One region of the Janthinobacterium sp. Ant5-2-1 genome, then DNA from elsewhere that is predicted to be linked to it. Evidence: predicted binding sites of a transcription regulator. Region 1 holds the regulator's gene; the other holds the start of a gene.
The links. Region 1 encodes sigma-54, which starts transcription at its own class of promoters, with help from an activator protein. Its sites were predicted from a motif close to TGGCANGNAANCTGCTTT; they were not measured.
Positions count from the first base shown of each region.

Region 1 (3,373 bases):
TGTTCCGCAAGCTGACGGTGGAAGACAATATCCGCGCCGTGCTGGAAATCCAGACCGTCGAAGGCCGCCCCCTGAAGAAGGCCGAGATCGAGGAGCGCCTGGATAAACTGCTGGCCGACTTGCAGATTGAAAAGCTGCGCGAGAACCAGGCCCTGTCCCTGTCGGGTGGCGAGCGCCGCCGTGTGGAAATCGCCCGCGCGCTGGCCACCGATCCCCGTTTCGTGTTGCTCGACGAGCCGTTCGCCGGCGTCGATCCGATCGCCGTGATCGAGATCCAGCGCATCGTGCGCTTCTTGAAGGAGCGCAATATCGGCGTGCTGATCACCGATCATAATGTGCGCGAGACGCTGGGTATTTGCGACCGTGCCTATATCATCAACCAGGGCTCGGTACTGGCGTCGGGACGCCCCGACGACATCATCGCGAACGAGTCGGTACGCCGGGTCTATCTGGGCGAACACTTCCGCATGTAAGCCAATGAAACAATCATTGCAGCTGCGCACTTCGCAGCACCTGGCACTGACGCCGCAGTTGCAGCAATCGATACGCCTGTTGCAATTGTCTACCCTGGAATTGCACCAGGAACTAGAGCAACTGCTGACGGATAATCCCCTGCTCGAGCGCCTCGACGATCCGCTCGACCGCTCCTTGCGCCTGCTGTCCGACGGGGCCTTGAGTTCCACGGCCGCACCGGCCGAAGCGCCGCCCCAGCCGCCAGGCCAGGAAGCGCCCGCGGCGCCGGCCGAAGCGGAAACCTTTGACGGCGAGGCGGGCGAGGGGCCAGCTGCCGTGGATGGCGGTGACAGCGACTGGAGCGAGGCGAGCCGGGGCAAGGCGCCCGACGACGAAGATTCGCGCCCGCAACTGGAAGCCCATCACTGCACCCTGCGCGAACACCTGATGGAACAGATGCGCGTGACGGTGCTCGAATTGCGCGACCGCGCGCTGGTCGAGCTGATCATCGACGCGCTCGACGACAATGGCTACCTGGAAGAGTCGCTCGACGACATTCTGGCGCGCCTGCCGGAAGAGCTGGAAATCGACGCCGACGAGATGCGCACGGCCTTGTCGCTGCTGCAAAGTTTCGATCCGCCCGGCGTGGGCGCGCGCAATGCGTCCGAATGCCTGGCGCTGCAGATCAAGCGCTTGCCGCACATCGCCATGGTGACGCGGCGCATGGCCCTCGTCATCGTGGAAAAGCACCTGGCCTGGTTTGCCCAGCGCGATTTCAACAAGCTGAAAAAAGCCCTCGATTGCGACGATGAAGACTTGCGCGAAGCGCAGACGGTGATTCGCCAGTGCAATCCGCATCCGGGCGCCGTGTTCGCCTCGGACGTGTCCGATTACGTGGTGCCCGACGTCGTCGTCAAGCGCGCGCGCAATGGCTGGCAAGTCACCTTGAACAACGATGTGATGCCGCGCCTGCGCGTCAACGCCATGTATGCCAACCTGCTCAAGCAGGGCAAGGGCGAGGGCGCCATGGGCGCACAGTTGCAGGAAGCCAAGTGGCTGATCAAGAATATGCGCCAGCGCTTCGACACGATCCTGCGCGTGGCACAGGCGATAGTAGAAAGACAAAAGAACTTTTTCTCGCACGGGGCCGTTGCCATGCGCCCCCTTGTGCTCCGTGAAATAGCTGATACACTGGGTTTACACGAGAGTACTATCTCGCGGGTAACAACTCAAAAGTACATGCTGACCCCGCACGGCATGTTCGAGTTGAAATATTTCTTTGGTAGCCACGTCGCCACCGAAGCGGGGGGCGAAGCGTCATCGACGGCGATACGGGCATTGATCGTGCAACTGACAGGAGCAGAAGACCCTAAAAATCCTTTATCCGACAGTAAGATTGCGGACATGCTGGGGGAACAAGGCATGGTGATTGCGCGACGTACTGTTGCCAAATACCGGGAAGCGTTGAAAATTCCGCCAGTGAGCCTGCGTAAGTGTTTGTAAGTTTTTTTCGGTTCCTCTGCGGGCCGGATAGGATGGACCGCACGAACCCGATCATCTTTAGGAGTGTGTATGAATCTCACCATCAGCGGACATCATCTCGAAGTGACACCAGCCATCCGTGAATACGTACAAACGAAGCTGGAACGCGTGAAACGTCATTTCGATCAAGTTATCGATATCGCCGTGATTCTGACCGTGGATAACCTCAAAGAGAAAGAAAAACGTCAAAAGGCCGAAGTCAACCTGCGTTTAAGTGGCAAAACCGTCTATGTGGAAAGCCTGGCGCAAGACCTGTATGCCGCGATCGATGCCCTGATCGACAAGCTCGATAGGCAAGTGATGAAATACAAAACCAAAGTGCAAGGGCACGGTAAAGAGGCGATCAAGCATCTGCCAGACAACTCCGAGGAAGACGCCGTCGTCGCCGTTTAAGGCCACCCGCTTCCAGCAGTTGTGATCAACTAAGGGCGCACATCTTGCGCCCTTTTTTGCGCCCGTACCTTTTGAACGCAATGTTCCCCGCACAGGGGCTAGAATGTTTGCACTTTCACTTCTTTCCTGCCTGCCATGAGCGACTTCGTCCAGACCTCCATCCGCAACCGCACGGGGCACATCGTGCTCGACCGCCCGAAAGCCTTGAATTCCCTGTCGCTGGAGATGGTGCGCGCCCTGAGCGCGGCCCTGCTGGCCTGGCGCGACGACCCGCAGGTGGACGCAGTGGTGATCCGTTCCAGCAGCGAAAAAGCGCTGTGCGCCGGCGGCGACATCCGTTTCTTTTACGATGCGGGCCTGGCCACGCCGCAAGGCGGCAGCGCCTTGCTGGAAGATTTCTTTACGGAAGAATACGCTTTAAATCATTTGATTCATTTCTATCCGAAACCGTATATCGCCGTGATGGATGGCGTGGTGATGGGCGGCGGCATGGGCGTGGCACAAGCCGGGCCCGGCAACCGCCTGCGCATCGTGACGGGCCGCACGCGCATGGCCATGCCGGAAGTCAATATCGGTTTGTTTCCCGACGTGGGCGGCAGTTATTTCCTGTCCCGCCTGGCAGGCCAGCTGGGCCTGTATTTGGGCTTGACGGGCTTGACGATCAGCGCGGCCGACGCCCTGTACACGGACCTGGCCGATGTCTACCTGCCCGAGGCGCAGATGGGGGCGCTGCTGGCCCTGTTCGAGTCGACGCCGGGCGAGGCCTTGCCGGTGGCCATCAAGGCCCTGGCCGCGCCGTTTCAGGCACAGGCAGGCGTTTCCTCGCTGGCGGCGGCGCGCGCGGCGCTGGACCGCCATTTCGGCGCCGGCTCCGTGGCGGCCATCATGGCCTCGCTGGCGCAGGACGACAGCGCGTTCGCCGCCAAGGCGCTGGCGGCCATGCGCCTGCGTTCGCCCTTGATGATGTCGGTGACCCTGGAATTGC
Region 1 is NZ_LNCE01000035.1:73,442-76,814, forward strand. Features, by position in the region: gene lptB (LPS export ABC transporter ATP-binding protein) at 1-473, shown strand, start outside; gene ASN89_RS12835 (RNA polymerase factor sigma-54) at 478-1,956, shown strand; gene hpf (ribosome hibernation-promoting factor, HPF/YfiA family) at 2,026-2,388, shown strand; gene ASN89_RS12845 (enoyl-CoA hydratase/isomerase family protein) at 2,524-3,373, shown strand, end outside.

Region 2 (3,373 bases), on a different contig from region 1:
CGCCTGGGGTCATGACGGACTCCTTCTCAAAAAAAAAAAACTACGGTATCGGGTGGTGCACGGTCACCAGCTTGCTGCCATCGGGGAAGGTCGCTTCCACCTGGATGTCGGGGATCATCTCGGCGATGCCGTCCATGACGTCGGCGCGCGAGAGGATCTTGGTACCGTCCGACATCAGCTGCGCCACCGACTTTCCATCGCGCGCGCCTTCCATGATGGCGGCGCTGATCAGGGCCACCGCTTCCGGATAATTCAATTTCAAACCGCGCGCCAGGCGCCGTTCGGCCAGCAGCGCGGCCGTAAAAATGAGCAGCTTGTCTTTTTCTCGGGGAGTCAGGTCCATGGTTTTCCTTGCGCTTCTTTCCTGATTAAGTGTTCCAGATGCGGGGCACGACGGCGTCGCGCCCCAGCATGGCGGGGCGCAGCAGCTGCCATGCGGTCAGCATGATGCGGCGCGCCGCCTCGCTGTCGCCGCACAGCAGGCGCACCACCACCAGCGATTTCATGTGCGTGGCGCCAAACGCGGCGCCGGCCGGCACGCCGATCTCGCGCACGGCAGCCAGCACGGCAGGCGTAACTTGTGTGCCGACGGCGATCAGGGTGGCGCACACGGTGTGGCCCCCCAATCCCAGCGGGCTGGCCATCAGTGCGCCGCCGGCCGCCAGCACGCCCTGCTCCCACCACAGCAGCTTGCCGCCGCGGCGGATCTGCACCTGCTGGCTGATGCTGCCCGTGTTGAAAACTTCGCCCGAGGCGCTGCGGCCCAGGCAGACGATGTCGCAGCCGATGTAGCTGGCGTCCGGCGCCAGTTCCACTTCATGGCGCAGGCGCACGCACGCCTGGTCGAAGAAAATGCTTTCCTGCGGCAGCCACTCGATGGCCGCGCCGCTACCGGCGCGCAGCACGATGTGCTGGCCCGAGACGTGGCCGTTGGCGCGGTACCACTTGGCCGCGCCCGGCGACGTGAGCAAGGCGCGTGCGCCCTCGCCCACCGTGGCGTCGACGGCCAGCTGGTCGCCGCCCACGACGCCGCCGGGCGGATGGATGATGATGGCGTGGCAGACAGCGTCGCCTTCCGGGTACAGGGGCTTTTGCACGCGCAGGGGGCCGCTGTGCGTGCGCTCGACGAGGCGGCTAACGCCATCGTGCAGCGCAAAGCCCAGGCGCAGGTGCGCCTGCCAGGCGCCGTGGGCGCTGGCTGGTAAATGCGTGGCTGGATGGGGACTGTCTGGCATGCGGGGCAATCGCGTAAATAAGCGATTACCTAAGCAGGATATGTGCCAGCGTCAGGGGAAGGAAAAGTGAGAATCGCGCACCGCGCTGCAGCGGACGCACCGGCATGGTGCATCGGCCGCACCGCAGTGCTTACCTCTTACGCCACGGCCAGGGTGTGCCGTTCGCGCAGCAAGGCCGTGAAGGCACCCGCCGCCAGGGGGCGGCTGAAAAAATAGCCCTGCATTTCATCGCAGCCGTGTTCCGTCAGGAAGTCGACCTGCGCGCGCGTTTCCACGCCTTCGGCGATGACGCGCATGTCCAGGTTGTGCGCCAGCGAGATGACGGAGCGGGCGATGGCCGCGTCGCTGCTGCTGGTGGTAACGTCGTCGACGAAGGATTTGTCGATCTTCAGCACGTCGATGGGAAAACGTTTCAGGTAGCCTAGGCTGGAATAGCCGGTGCCGAAGTCGTCGAGGGAAATGCCCACGCCGATATCCTTCAGGCGCGTCAGGGCCGCCACGGCCTTGTCCGGGTCGCCCATCACCGTGCTTTCCGTGATCTCGATGCCCAGGCAGGCGGGCGCGATGCCGTATTTGCGCAAGGCCGCCTCGACGAACGGCACCGTGCGGTCCTGCGCGAACTGTTTGCCGGACAGGTTGACGGCCACCTTGATGCTGCCCAGGCCCGCGTCGTGCCAGGCGCGAATTTGCGCGCACACGCTTTCGAGCACCCATTCGCCGATGGCCGTGATCAAGCCGTATTCCTCGGCCAGCGCGATGAACAGGCCGGGCGGCACCTTGCCCAGCACCGGATTATCCCAGCGCAGCAGGGCTTCCGCGCCCAGCAAGGCGCCCGTGCGCAAGCACATCTGCGGCTGGTAGTGCACTTCGAATTCATCGCGGCAAATGGCGCCGCGCAGCTGCTGCTGCATCGCCAGGCGGGCGCGGATATCGCTGCCCATGCGCTCCGTGAAGAAGGCGTAATGGTCGCGCCCCATTTCCTTGGCGCGCACCAGGGCCGTGTCGGCATGGCGCAGCACGTCGTCGAGGCTGTCGCCATCGGCCGGGCACATGGCGATGCCGATGCTGGTCGTCAGCGCCAGGCGTTCGCCGTCGACGCTGAGTTCCTCGCGCAAGCCGGCCAGGATGGTTTGCGCCAGCCCCAGGGTACGCCCCAGCAGGGCATCGTCCTGCAGCAGGATCTGGAATTCGTCGCCGCCCTGGCGCACCACCGTGTCGCCCTCCTGCACGCAGCCGGACAGGAAACGCGCCACCACCTGCAGCGCCTTGTCGCCCACGGCCTGGCCGTGCGAATCGTTGATGTTCTTGAAGCGGTCCAGGTCGAGGCACATCAGCACCACCTGCTGGCCGTCGCGCAGAGCGTTCGCGCGCGCCTGTTCGAAGCGCTCGCGCAGCAGCACGCGGTTCGGCAAGCCCGTCAGCGCATCGTGGTAGGAGAGGAAATCGATCAGGTGCTGCTCGGCCTTGCGTTCGCTGATGTCAAGGAAGACGCCGATATAGTTGACGACGGCGCCATCGGGGCCGTGCACGGTCGAGGCGCTGAGCAGGCAGGGATAGGTGTCGCCGCTCTTGCGTCGTGTCTGCACCTCGCCCGACCAGCAGCCGCTGCTGCGCAAGCCCTGACGCATGGCCTGCAGCACCGCTTCGCCCGTGTGTTCCGCATGCAGGCGCAGGATGTCCGTGCCCACCACTTCCGGCGCCGCGTAGCCGGTGATGCGTGTAAAAGCGGGATTGGCCGTGACGATGACGCCGGCCGCATCCGTGATCAGGATGGCGTCCTGGGTCGCTTCGAAGACCTGGCCCGACAGGCGCAGCAATTCTTCATTGGCGCGGCGGATCTGCACTTCGCGCGCCAGGGTGCTGGCCACCTGCTCTAGTTCGGCCGTGCGTTCGGCCACCCTCCGTTCCAGGTTGGCGCGTTCCTGCGCCAACTGCAGCTGCGCCCGCGCCAGGCGCACGTGGGCGTCGGTGCGGGCCAGAATTTCCTCGGCCTGGAAGGGTTTGGCGATGAAATCGACGGCGCCCAGCGCAAAGCCGCGCACCTTGTCGTCCGTATCGTACTGGGCCGACAGGAAGATCACCGGCACCTGGCGCAGGGACGGTATCTCCTTCAGGCGGCGGCACACTTCAAAGCCGTC
Region 2 is NZ_LNCE01000016.1:125,995-129,367, reverse strand. Features, by position in the region: gene ASN89_RS06465 (urease subunit beta) at 1-13, opposite strand, end outside; gene ASN89_RS06460 (urease subunit gamma) at 41-343, opposite strand; gene ASN89_RS06455 (urease accessory protein UreD) at 369-1,235, opposite strand; gene ASN89_RS06450 (GGDEF domain-containing response regulator) at 1,373-3,373, opposite strand, start outside.
Region 2: a site for sigma-54 is predicted at 1,266-1,283, ahead of ASN89_RS06455 (urease accessory protein UreD). Genes of this name have one in related genera too.